4 regions of the Synechococcus sp. PCC 6312 genome follow, and region 1 is predicted to be linked to each of the others. Evidence: predicted binding sites of a transcription regulator. Region 1 holds the regulator's gene; each other region holds the start of a gene.
The links. Region 1 encodes NtcA, which controls nitrogen genes in cyanobacteria. Its sites were predicted from a motif close to GTANCNNNNGNTAC; they were not measured.
Positions count from the first base shown of each region.

Region 1 (3,145 bases):
GGCTGATGAGTCAGACCGGGGTGTATTGTGTCCCTAAAACAACGGCAGCCTATCGAATCCATACCCAGGCCCTGACGATGGGAATGTTTAATCTGCAAACCCTGAGCCAACTCCGCAACATTTTTAAGCTGGCCCAAACTACAAACTTATTAACAGCGTCAGAATTGCACCAGGCCGAAGCTAATTTTCTCCATCAATTTATTTTGGCCGGAACCGTGCGTTTTCTTAGACAGAATCAATGGCCCACAGCCCAAGCCGTGTTTAACCTCTTTGAGTCGGATGCGATGGCCGGGGTTGGCAATTCACCCAAATGGCGGGGATTGCGCTGGGGGCTAAGGGGGGTTTGGCACATGGGGCAACTTTGGGGGTTACTCAGGAGAACCTATAATTAGCTCAACTTAAACCAATCTGGAAATGACATAACATGGTGCGGCGTTTGGGATTTTTGGCCCTTTGGCTAGGATTTGTGATTTATGCCTTTGGTTTTGCCCCACCGGATCAACCGGATACCTTGGCCCTAATTCAACGCTTAGTCGGTGGCCCCTGGGCTGGCATTAACCCCCTGATCATTGCCCTGTTCAACATCATGGGAGTTTGGCCGTTTATTTATCTCTGTGTGCTGCTGGTGGATGGGCGCGGGCAAAAAATTCCGGCTTGGCCCTTTGTCGGCGGCAGTTTTGCGCTGGGAGCCTTTGCCTTGTTGCCGTATTTTGTCCTGAGAAACCCTAACCCAGCCTTTAGAGGGGAAATGGACAAAGGCCTAAAACTAACCGAGTCGCGGGGCCTGGCAGTGAGTTTATTAGTTGGGGGTCTGGCTCTGTTTGGCTATGGTCTAACCCAGGGAAATTGGCCGGATTTTGTTCACCAATGGCACACCAGTCGCTTTATCCATGTGATGAGTCTCGACTTTTGCCTATTAACATTACTGTTTCCAGCGGTTTTGGGGGATGATCTCCAGCGGCGGGGCTTAGGGTGGGGCAGTCTGGCCTGGGTGGCTCTGATTCCCTTTTTCGGCCCCTTAATTTATCTCTGTTGCCGCCCTCCCCTCCAACGCACCGGTAAAGTGTATCCAGAAATACAAAATCCTCCCCTAAAATCCGTTTAAGTATGATGCCAAGGTTGTTTTTCGGGTCTGTGAGTCATGAAACCCGACAATCTCTGGCCTGCCTATTCAAAATGTTGGTAGAATATTATATGTCCCTACCTCAGACCTTGTCCGTTTCAGCCTCCCGACCATCTCTAAGAATTGCCAATTTCTCTCGCAGTTGGGGCCATGGGTCAGGCTCGTTAGTTAGGAGTCTATGTTAGCAACCAAAGATCAGCCCCTAGCAGCAGTGTTTCGGCAAATGAGCAGTGGTGTGTTTCCAGCCACAACTGAAACTTACGAACGGGGTAAAACAATCTTTTTTCCAGGAGATCCGGCAGAGCGAGTCTATTTCTTGCTCAAGGGAGCCGTCAAACTCTCACGGGTTTATGAAGCGGGGGAAGAAATCACGGTTGCCTTGCTCCGAGAAAATAGTGTCTTTGGTGTGCTGTCTTTGATTACGGGTAATCGTTCCGACCGGTTTTATCATGCGGTGGCTTTTACCCCCCTAGAGTTGCTCTCTGTCCCAATTGAACAAGTTGAAAAAGCAATGCGGGAAGACCCAGACCTGCCGATGGTGATGATTCAAGGCTTGTCGTCGCGGATTCTCCAAACAGAGATGATGATTGAAACCTTAGCTCATCGGGATATGGGGTCACGTTTGGTCAGTTTTCTGCTGATCCTCTGCCGCGACTTTGGCGTTCCGACCACAACCGGGGTGATGGTTGATCTGAAGTTATCCCACCAGGCCATTGCTGAGGCGATTGGTTCAACGCGGGTGACGGTGACTCGTTTATTGGGGGAACTCCGGGATCAGGGCATGATCTCCATTCAGAAGAAAAAAATCACGGTTCATAATCCCCTCACCCTCAGCCAGCAATTCACATAACTTTGCGACATTCCGTCAGCTTGAGAAAAGCAAGTATCAAAATCTACTGATATGGCGTGACGCAGACCGTTTTGAGAGAGTAGAAATCTTAAAAAGGCCGCCCATACAGCATTTTCTAATGTGTCCCAATCAGAGCCCTAACTGAGTCAGGCGACAGTTCTGGATAAATCTCAAAAGCAAGATAAAGATTTTAAGGAAGTGGGCCTTTTTATTAATTTTTTGCGCTTGTAACAAAGACTACACTTATTTATTGTTTGCCTGTGATTTGATTGGCATCAGACGCAGGGCTAGTCACCCATTGATGAACTAAAGACGCTTGGAGATCTTCGGCTCCAGGCCCTGTGTATTTTTGATTTGCCTCAAGTTGTTCCTATGCAGGATGTGTCGGGGGATTAAGATGAGCTTGACTTCAACCCAAATTTATTATCTGCGGCGGTGGCTCCAACAACAGACTAATTCGTTACTGATCGAAGAAATTAATCTCCTGATTACTCACGACCTGCTGCTCTTAAATCGGATCAAAGCCCTGCTTCCCTCTCAACAGCAACAACTGGCTACCTTAGTTAATATTCATCAAGACCTCCAGAAAAATCGCCAGGCAATCACCTCTTTGCAGAATTTAGAATCACAAATCCTTGGCCTGCTGCAAATCCAGAAGAAGTCGGCCATCAAAGAACTGCTCCCAACTCAAGCAGATTTAGAAACGTGGCTCGGGACTTTCAACGAAGCAACGCTTGTGGCTCAACGCTACCTTGGCAAAGTCATTGTTCGGAATTATTGGCGTGGTGCAAAACCTATCTCGGCCTGGTTGGCGGATTTTGAAGTTGGGGATTCAGGGTATATTACCTACAAACCAAGTTTTGCTCCAGGCCAGCATAGTCATTTACACCCTGATCAAGAAAGTTACCTGAAGCAGTGGCTAGCCAACTTTATCAACCAATGTCATCGGGTTTTACCAAAATTTCCCCAAATGCTCATGGACGCAATGGCCACCGATTAACCCTGCCCCTCCAGATTCAGTGCCGGCAACTTCGAGGGGTACAATTGGGGTTGGCTTGGTTCTTTGTTCATTGGCCGGGAATCCCCTATGCTCGATTTGACTGGAAAATTTGCCTTAGTGACTGGGATTGCAAACAATCGTTCTATCGCCTGGGCCATTGCCCAACAACTCC
Region 1 covers NC_019680.1:514,862-518,006, reverse strand. Annotated here, with positions in the region: gene SYN6312_RS02445 (glycosyltransferase) at 1-392, shown strand, start outside; gene SYN6312_RS02440 (hypothetical protein) at 425-1,105, shown strand; gene ntcA (global nitrogen regulator NtcA) at 1,302-1,973, shown strand; gene SYN6312_RS02430 (hypothetical protein) at 2,371-2,973, shown strand; gene fabI (enoyl-ACP reductase FabI) at 3,061-3,145, shown strand, end outside.

Region 2 (3,145 bases), 140 kb from region 1:
GAGTTGGATTGCCGAGCATTTTAGCCACTGCGATCGCTTGTTTCGGTTGCCCTTCCATGAACCCATGGCGGCGTTTCCGGTGCTTGAAGATGTTGGTCTGACGGGGAGCCGGCCGCGCTTTAGTACACCAGAGTTAAAGGAAAAATTGAACCTCGACCATCCCCTAGAAAAAACGGTGTTATTGACCTTTGGGGGCCTGGGCCTGGAGCAAATTCCCTATGCAAATCTTGATCGTTTCCCAGATTGGCAATTTATGACGTTTGATCCCAATGCCCCCGCTGGCCTCGCCAATTTACTCAAGCTTTGTGGTCGCACCTATCGCCCTGTAGATATCATGCCTATTTGCGGTCGGATTGTCAGTAAGCCTGGATATGGCACGTTTTCCGAGGCCTTACGCTTAGGCTTGCCCATTAGCAGTTTAACCCGAGATGATTTTGCTGAGGGCCGGCTGCTCCTAGAGGGACTGCGGAGTTACGGCTATCATCAAATCCTGACTCCGGCGGACTTTTATCAAGGCTCTTGGGATTTTCTGAGGGCAGAACCCCAACCTCCCCAAACAAACCTTCCTCTCCCCAGCAACGGCAATCAGGTTATTGTCCAAGCCATACAGGATTTTTTCAGGAAAGCGTCATAAACTATCCCAACTTGTATCAGGATTATTTGTCCGACTTAGGATAGATTCACACTAAAGACCAGGCCTGCATCAACCAAAATCCAGCAAAATCTTCCCGCTCAGGACTAGCTTGGACGGCCAAGAAATGGAGGTTTTTTACTTGAGCTTGGGCCGCCATAAACGCTTCTGCCGCAGTGATTAGGTCTTTATTGGGCAATGTTACGAGTGTCCAGCGGTCATCGGCTCCTGTTTCCAACACCAATTGCGGATCAGGGCCCAGTTCTAAGCTTAAGCAAGCTGGTTCCAGTCCCGACATCCAGGCCGCCAGAGGTAATGCTCGCTGCGAATAAATGATAATTCCGGGAATTAATGACTCAGGATCGAGGCCAGACAAGGAAAACACCTCGCCAAACTTAATCTCCCACTCAGTTGCGTTGGCAAATTCGCCCGCGGGTAGACTGACAAATTGCCATTTCTGACCTTGAAGGGCATCTGGTAATGGTAGGGCTTTGGCCTGGGGTAGTTCGGGGGGTGGGGCAATCAAGGGCTGATAGCCGGGGGTTTGGGGATAGACCTGCTCTTGGCGTTCTGCTAACCACTCATAGAGACCAAAGGTGCGGCGACTCGCCAATCCGGGAATTCCAGCCGCTTCACATCCCCGCAGAATAATGCTGTTCATGGGGCGGCGAAAAAAGCGAATCCGCTCCGGTCGTTCTGACTCTGGCAAATTAAATTCCTGCTGCCACTGCTGAACGGCCTCCTGAATAGCGGACATCAACCAGCGAGCATTGGCTTCTGCTCCAGAGCAATATTTGGCAAATTGGAATGTTAACTGACGGTTACAAATTAAAACTTCCCAGAGTTTCTTTTGTTGTGCATCTAAAATAGGGCGCGAATAAAAATCTAACTCCCAAATTGTCCCCATGCCACCCTATCCCAGTTGGTGAATAATTGACCCTGTTACTACCCCAAAGTCTCTAAGAAGTAATTTGTAGTTGAACCCAGGCCACTTCTAGGTTAGACCCTAGCCGCCCTTTGAGCAAATGTATAAGAAAATACAGATTTTCCGAACAAATAACTGATGCAATCTAGGGTTAAAAGCAGGTAAACAGGTTCACTATCTGAAACTACCGGCATCTGAACGTCCAATTTTGTTTCTGTCTAGATTATTGATCGGACAGATAAATAACAAACCCACTTAGGGGCGGTCACTCACTCACACTCCGTTGAAGTTCAGTGTTTAAGCACGAGACTTTAATTCTTGTTCAATTTATTTAGAGGAATCTCGAAGCGTGATGTTAAAGCTGAAATCGAAACAAGGGAGGCGGGCAAAACGGCCGGGAGTGAGGCTGAGGCTTAATCGCAACTTATTTGCCCAAGCTTTGCCCGCCATTAAATTATCTCCCGCCTGGTTTGCCTGCATTCCGGCGGCTTTGTTCATTTTCTTGGGCTGGGAATTCTCGGCCTGGGCGGCGGATGAACCATTGACGGTGGAAACACTACAAGGGTACTTGAATACAACCTTTGTCTTTATTGCCGCTGTTCTGGTTATTTTCATGAACGCCGGGTTCGGGATGCTGGAAGCAGGCTTCTGTCGTCAGAAAAATGCCGTTAACATCTTGGCCAAAAACTTAATTGTCTTTGCCCTGGCAACGATTGCTTTCTGGGCCCTTGGGTTTTCTTTCATGTTTGGAAAAGAAGGAGGAAATGGCTTTATTGGCCTGGGTGGTTACTTCCTGAGTAGTGAAAGCCCCGATACCTACGAAACCTTTGGCTTACCCATTCCGGTCTTTTTCCTGTTCCAGGTTGCCTTCGCTGGCACTGCGGCCACGATTGTCTCCGGAGCAGTAGCTGAACGGATTAAGTTTGTGGACTTCTTGATTTTTAGCCTATTGTTGGTGGGGATTTCCTACCCGATTACTGGCCACTGGGTTTGGGGTGGCGGGATGCTTGGCTCCATCGGTTTTCTGGGCGAAGGAGTGGCTTTCAAAGACTTTGCTGGCTCTACTGTTGTTCACATGGTTGGCGGCTGGGCAGCTCTGATGGGAGCGGCTTTCTTGGGGCCTCGGATTGGTAAATACAATCCCGATGGCACTCCCAATGCAATCCCCGGCCACAACATGGGCTTTGCGATGCTCGGCTGCTTGATCCTCTGGATCGGCTGGTTTGGGTTTAACCCTGGTTCCCAGTTGGCGGCTGATGATGCTGTCCCCTATATTGCTGTCACCACAAACTTAGCCGCTGCCGCTGGTGGAATTACCGCCACCGTGACTGCTTGGCTTGTTATTGGTAAGCCTGATCTCTCGATGATCATCAACGGAATTCTGGCTGGCCTGGTGGGGATTACGGCTGGGTGCGCCGGTGTGTCCTACTGGGGAGCTGTGATCATTGGGGCTATTGCGGGAATTATTGTCGTCTTTTCTGTGTTGTTCTTTGACAAAATTAAGATTGACGATCCCGTTGGGGCCACCTCGGTTCACCTGGTTAATGGAGGTTGGGGAACTCTAGCTGTGGGTCTGTTTGACAAGGACT
Region 2 covers NC_019680.1:650,453-653,597, reverse strand. Annotated here, with positions in the region: gene SYN6312_RS03155 (hypothetical protein) at 1-634, shown strand, start outside; gene SYN6312_RS03150 (Tab2/Atab2 family RNA-binding protein) at 681-1,538, opposite strand; gene SYN6312_RS03145 (ammonium transporter) at 1,909-3,145, shown strand, end outside.
Region 2: a site for NtcA is predicted at 1,659-1,672, ahead of SYN6312_RS03145 (ammonium transporter). Genes of this name have one in related genera too.

Region 3 (3,145 bases), 1.2 Mb from region 1:
GTATTAAGCAACTTGCCGCAGATGTAGCCACGGAAATTGGAGCCGGAAGCCTGCGCGAGTATGTCAAGCTCTACGGGCGCGTTAAATCGGACGATCCCTTAATCTCTGAACTAAAGCAAGTGCCCTGTGTATACTACTCCATGCAAGTGATTCGGGAATATGAAGAACGGGTTCGCTCTGAAGACAGTGAAGGCCGGACAGAATGGCGCACAGAACGGCGATCCGACACCATCAGCAGCAACAGCCAATCTACTCCATTTCTCCTTCAAGATGCCCAAGGAACTGTCCGTATTGATCCAGAGGGAGCAGGGGTTGAAACCATCCAAGTCCTGAACGAATTTCGCCCAGAAGGTAACAGTAATCGCCTCTCTTTTGGGGGCTTCTCACTCAACCTAGACATTGCTGTAGGTTCCGGGGGAGGCCGCACCCTGGGGTATCGCTATCAGGAGTCAATCTTACCTTTGGAAAGACAGGTACTCATTGTCGGAGAAGCCAGCGATCAAACTGGAGAATTAGTGATTGGCAAGCCCCAGCAAAACGGACGTAAGTTTTTTATCTCCCTTAAATCCGAAGATACATTAACAAACCACACCCAAAACATCATGACCTACACCACCCTTGGGGCTATTGCCAGCGGCGTGATTGGCGTGTTGGTTGGGATACTGGGCCTGGTATCTTAGGAGGCAAAATAAACCCCAGCCACACAGACTAGGGTCGCCCTCAGATGCATTAGGAAGCCACAGGGTTCAGATAATTCAGCGATTCAACGCTAAATACTAATTTCACTCAGTTGCCGACTCATGTGGTCAAAGGGTTGATCAATTAAACCACCAACCGTCACACCAGCCGCTGTCAATCGTTCTTGGATAATTTCCTTCATGATCTGAATCCCTCGGACTGTGGGGCCAATAGGCACGCCCAAGGAATTGTAGGTTTCCCGCAGACCTTCCAAAACCCGCTCATTCAAGACATCCACATCCCCAGCCACTAGAGCATAGGTCGCATAGCGAAGATAATAGTCCATATCCCGCAAACAGGTAGCATAACGGCGGGTGGTGTAAGCATTTCCACCGGGCTGAATTAATTCTGGTAACTCGTTAAAAAGTCGGGAGCCTGCTTCTTTGACAATCCCCGCCGCATCCGAGTTGATTACACCCGCCGCCTGCACTCGGGCAGAACCCGTAGCAAAATATGAACGCAAGGTATCTACCGCATCCCGATCCAAGTAGCGGCCGGTTAAATCATAGTTTTTAATCAGAGTGGTGACGGCATCCCGCATAAATTCAGTTGCTCCCACGATGTCAAAAATAAATTTAATCAACTTAACTTTGAATCACTACATTCAGGACAGCCCTAGCCAGAATTGGGGCAAGATTTACCTGATTCAAGAAGAATCAAATCTTTATCCTAAAGTGGCTAAAACCCAGGCCTGACTAGACTTTGCAGCTAATCAAAATTTCCCCTAGTCTATCATGCGGGGTTGGCCGGATTGGAAACTCCCGACTTAAATTCCCCAGATTCATGACAAAACTTTACAAATAACGGACACGCTCCCCCAGAAACTTGAGTATCCATGAACAGTTTCTATACATGGAATAATTAAATTTATCTCTATATTTCTGATCAGCATCCCCAGCCCAGCGATCCCCGCCAACTCCGACTAATTCAGGAACGGCTGTAATACAAAGCGGTATAGCCACAGGGTTTAGTAACAATTTATACATTTTATCTCAGCACTTAGGCCTAGATTCGTAGGGATGGAGGCTTTGGCAAAGGCTTTGAATAAAGAAACGGATTGCCTGTGTGGATGTTTGCATTAGTCAAGGCATGATCTTTGCTAGCCAAGTAAAAATGTCTCTGAGGTAAAAACTGGTATATGGCAGAAACTGCACAAGAAGTCCTTAAGTACATTGAGGATAACAATATTGAGTTAATTGACTTAAAGTTTGTTGACTTGTTTGGGATTTGGCAGCACTGCACCTTCCACAAAAGCTTAATTGACGAAGATTCTTTTGTGAATACGGGTGGTGTCGCTTTTGACGGTTCAAGTATCAAGGGTTGGAAGTCTATTCAAGCTTCAGATATGGCGATGGTGCCCGACCCAACCACGGCCTGGATGGATCCTTTCATGGAAATTCCCACCCTAAGCATGGTTTGTACCATTGTTGATCCTCGTACCCAGCAACTCTATGAACGGGATCCCCGCTCCATTGCCCAAAAAGCGGTGGATTATTTAATTGCTTCTGGAGTTGGCGACAAAGTCTATTGTGGCCCTGAGCCAGAGTTTTTCATTTTTGATGAAGTCCGCTACAAGCAATCCGGTCATGAAGCCTACTTCTTTATTGATTCCGATGAAGGCCCTTGGAACTCCGGTAAAGAAGGTGGTGTGGGCTATACCATCGGTAAAAAACGGGGGTACTTCCCAGTCTCACCGTCTGACGGATTACAGGATATTCGGACAGAAATGCTCCTGACGATGGCTAAATGTGGTGTTCCGATTGAAAAACATCACCATGAAGTGGCAGCCGGTGGTCAGTGCGAGTTGGGGATTCGGTTCTCTGACTTGGTTCACGCAGCGGACTATGTGATGACCTATAAATATGTGGTCAAAAACGTCGCTCGCAAATATGGCAAAACCGCAACCTTCATGCCCAAGCCGATCTATGACGACAACGGCACGGGGATGCACAGCCATATGTCCATCTGGAATAACGGTCAACCCCTGTTTGCGGGCGACAAATATGCTGGCTTAAGCCAAACAGCCCTTTGGTTTATTGGTGGCTTGATTAAGCACGCTAAGTCCCTTTTAGCCTTTACCAACCCCACGGTTAATTCCTACAAGCGTCTAGTACCTGGCTTTGAAGCTCCCGTCAACTTGGCCTACTCTGCCGGTAATCGTTCCGCTTCAATTCGGATTCCTTTATCTGGTTCTAATCCGAAAGCCAAACGCTTAGAGTTCCGTTGTCCTGATGCCTCTAGCAATCCTTACCTCACCTTCTCGGCAATGCTTTGTGCTGGCCTGGATGGGATTAAAAATCAGATTGATCCCGGTGAGCCGTTGGATGTGGACATCTATGAGATGGACCCAGCAGAATTAGCTAAAATCCCCAAAGCCCCGGCCAACTTGGGTGAAGCCTTGCTAAAT
Region 3 covers NC_019680.1:2,974,074-2,977,218, forward strand. Annotated here, with positions in the region: gene SYN6312_RS14465 (E3 ubiquitin ligase family protein) at 1-680, shown strand, start outside; gene apcB (allophycocyanin subunit beta) at 770-1,279, opposite strand; gene glnA (type I glutamate--ammonia ligase) at 1,877-3,145, shown strand, end outside.
Region 3: a site for NtcA is predicted at 1,709-1,722, ahead of glnA (type I glutamate--ammonia ligase). Genes of this name have one in related genera too.

Region 4 (3,145 bases), 560 kb from region 1:
CCTAAGTCCGCTTTAATCATTGAGGACAAAGGGGCCAAGTTAAACCAGACCACAAAGGTTAAGAAAAACGCAAACCAAGTTAAATGGAGAATGCGGTATCGATCTCGGAATGAAAAAAGCTCTCGTAACATAATCAAGTCCTAAATGACTACAAAGCAAATTGAGAATGGGGGTCAGGAAATCTGGAAAAGCGACTGCAAAACCCCATCAGCCGGTTCACCCAGCCGATTGATAGAGGTTAAATTCAAGTTCCTTAAACGAGAATCAACTTGGGATCTGTTGCTGTTTTGACCGCCGGTGCCCGGGGCCGAGCATCAAACCGTTCAATTAATAGGTCAGCCAAAATGGCCTGGAGTTCATCGCAGGGAATACTTTTGCGGACACAGGTTCCCAACTTTGCATCTTTGCCAACTTTGCCACCGAGATAGAGATCCACCCCGTCCACGGTTTCCCCATTGCGCCGGACTTTTGTTCCCATCAGGCCAATATCCGCCACCTGGGGTTGGCCACAGGAGTTGGGGCAACCTGTCCAGTGAATCCGCACCGGCCGAGATAGTTCCAATTCGGCTTCCAGAGCCGTACTCATAGCCACGGCCCGACTTTTGGTTTCAATCAGGGCAAAGTTACAAAACTGAGCCCCCGTACAAGAGACCAGGGAACGATGTAAAGGAGTTGGGTCAATGCCAAACCGACTCAAAATGGGTTCCGCCAACAGGCCAGGGAGTTGAGCATCGGGAATGTGGGTGAGAATAAAATTCTGTTCGACAGTCAGCCGCACTTCCCCGCTGCCATAGGTTTGAGCCAGCCGCCCCAGTCCCAGAAAATCGGAGGCATACAGCCGCCCCACGGGAATATGGAGGCCGACATAATTGAGTCCTGGTTGCTTCTGCGGATAAACCCCAAGATGATCTCGCTTTTCCCAGTTAATTTCATCCTCAGGGGCAGCATTGAGGAGTGGAAAAGCTAACTTAGCGGCCACTTCTTGGCGAAATTTGGCCAGGCCCCACTGGTCAATCAACCACATCAAGCGGGACTTTTGCCGATTCGTCCGGGGGCCATGATCCCGAAACAGTTCCAAAATTGCCCGGCACAGATCAATCACGGCCTGATCGGGAGTTACCCAAGCATCCAATGGAACCGCTGCTTCACAGCGTCGGGATGAGAAAAAGCCCCCCACCAAGACGTTAAATCCTAAGACTCCTTCTCGATAGGCCGGGACAAAGGCAATGTCGTTGATTTCGGCATGGACAGAATTATCGCGACCCCCCTCAAGGGCAATATTAAACTTGCGGGGCAGATTACTAAACTCCGAGTTGCCTTGGCCGTTATTGGTAATCATGGCCTGGAGTTGGGCCACCAGAGGGCGGGTATCAATCAGTTCATCCCGCTCAATCCCAGCGACAGGCGAGCCGGTAATATTGCGGACATTGTCCATCCCCGATTGGATTGACGTTAAGCCACAGGCCTGGAGACGGTCAAAAATATCGGGAATATCCTCAATCCGAATCCCACGAATTTGCAGGTTTTGCCGGGTGGTAATATCGCCACTGCCACTGTCGCCATAGCGTTGGACAATTTCACCAATGGCCTGGAGTTGGTCACTGGTCAAAATCCCGTGGGGAATCCGCAGCCGCAGCATAAATTGGCCGGGGGTGACGGGGCGGAAAAAGATGCCCAACCATTTCAAGCGCAAATCCCGGTCATCTTCGGGAATATTCTCCCAACCGATGGCGGCAAAATGCTCCAACTCGCTCTGGACTGCCAGGCCATCTTTAACTGCTTTGACCGCCTCAAATTTATTAGCCACAACTGATTGCTAGGTCACAATAGCCGTCACTGTATGAATTTATTTCAGGAGGGTTTTGTAACTTAAACTACATTTTCTTGATATCAATGCAATATCATCATGTCAGTGATGCGGCTTCTGCATAGTGTTATTGAATATACATTTTTCCAACAAGAACCTGATATCGGAATCAAAGGAATGTATCTTATTTTACTAAATCTCATCGAGAAATCCGCTACGGTTTAATCCCTAAGTCATCCCTCAATCAAATGAAATCTTCCCGACAGCCTCAGGAGTCACAATTTTGGCGGTGCGTTTAGAGCAATTACAGGCCTTTTTGGAAGTGGCGGAACGGGGAAGTTTTCAACAAGCTGCCCTTGAATGTGGTGTCAATCAATCAACCATCAGTCGCCAAATTCAAGCCTTAGAAACAGAACTAGCAACTTGTTTATTTCATCGGAGTGCCCAAGCCAAGCTCACCGTATCGGGAACAATGTTTCTGAAGCGGGCCCGTAAAATTTGGCAAGAGTGGCAAACTGCAAATCAAGAACTGAGTGAATTTCATCAAGGCAAACAAACAGAATTATGTGTAGCAGCAATTCATTCCGTTTGCGCGACGGTATTACCCCCGCTATTGCCTCAGTTTTGTCAACACTATCCCCAGGTGCAATTACGAGTAACCGCGTTGGGCAGTGATCGGGCTTTAAAGGTCTTGCGGGATGGCCTGGTGGATGTGGCGATTGTTATGAGTCATCGGAATTTAGCTCAGACGGCGGAGTTGGTGGTTCACCCCCTGTATCACGAACCCATTGGCCTGTTAATGGCGGCGAATCATCCGTTAGTCGAAAAGACAACTATTACTTGGGAGCAGATTGCGGCCTATCCCCATGTGGTTTTTAAAGATGGCTATGGGATGCGGCGGTTAGTAGAAGATGAGTTTTCCCGACAAAATACTCCATTAATTGCGGCTCTTGAACTCAATACACCGGATGCCTTTAATGCCGTAGTTAGTTCGAGTCAAATGTTAGCGTTATTGCCAGAGTCAATGTTAGGCGATGCTGCCAAAAATCCTGAATTAGTTGTCCGTTATTTTAACAAGAAAAACTCATCCGATGGGATTGATTTACAACGAGAAGTCACGGTTGTTACGACTGTTGATCGACTCAAGATTCCCCCGATTGCTGACTTCTTTCACCTGATCACCAAAAAGTTAGCTATCACACCTCAGCTTTTAGCGGTTTAATCATAGTTAATTATTTTGAGAACATCATGAGTCGAGCGTTTCGGGAGTTATTAAAAAAAGTTGGCAGTGGGGCCCATACAAGTAAAGATTTAACTCGCTCTGAAGCGGCCCAGGCC
Region 4 covers NC_019680.1:1,070,258-1,073,402, reverse strand. Annotated here, with positions in the region: gene SYN6312_RS05315 (NarK family nitrate/nitrite MFS transporter) at 1-131, opposite strand, end outside; gene SYN6312_RS05310 (ferredoxin--nitrite reductase) at 254-1,807, opposite strand; gene SYN6312_RS05305 (LysR family transcriptional regulator) at 2,097-3,029, shown strand; gene SYN6312_RS05300 (anthranilate phosphoribosyltransferase family protein) at 3,056-3,145, shown strand, end outside.
Region 4: a site for NtcA is predicted at 1,865-1,878, ahead of SYN6312_RS05310 (ferredoxin--nitrite reductase). Genes of this name have one in related genera too.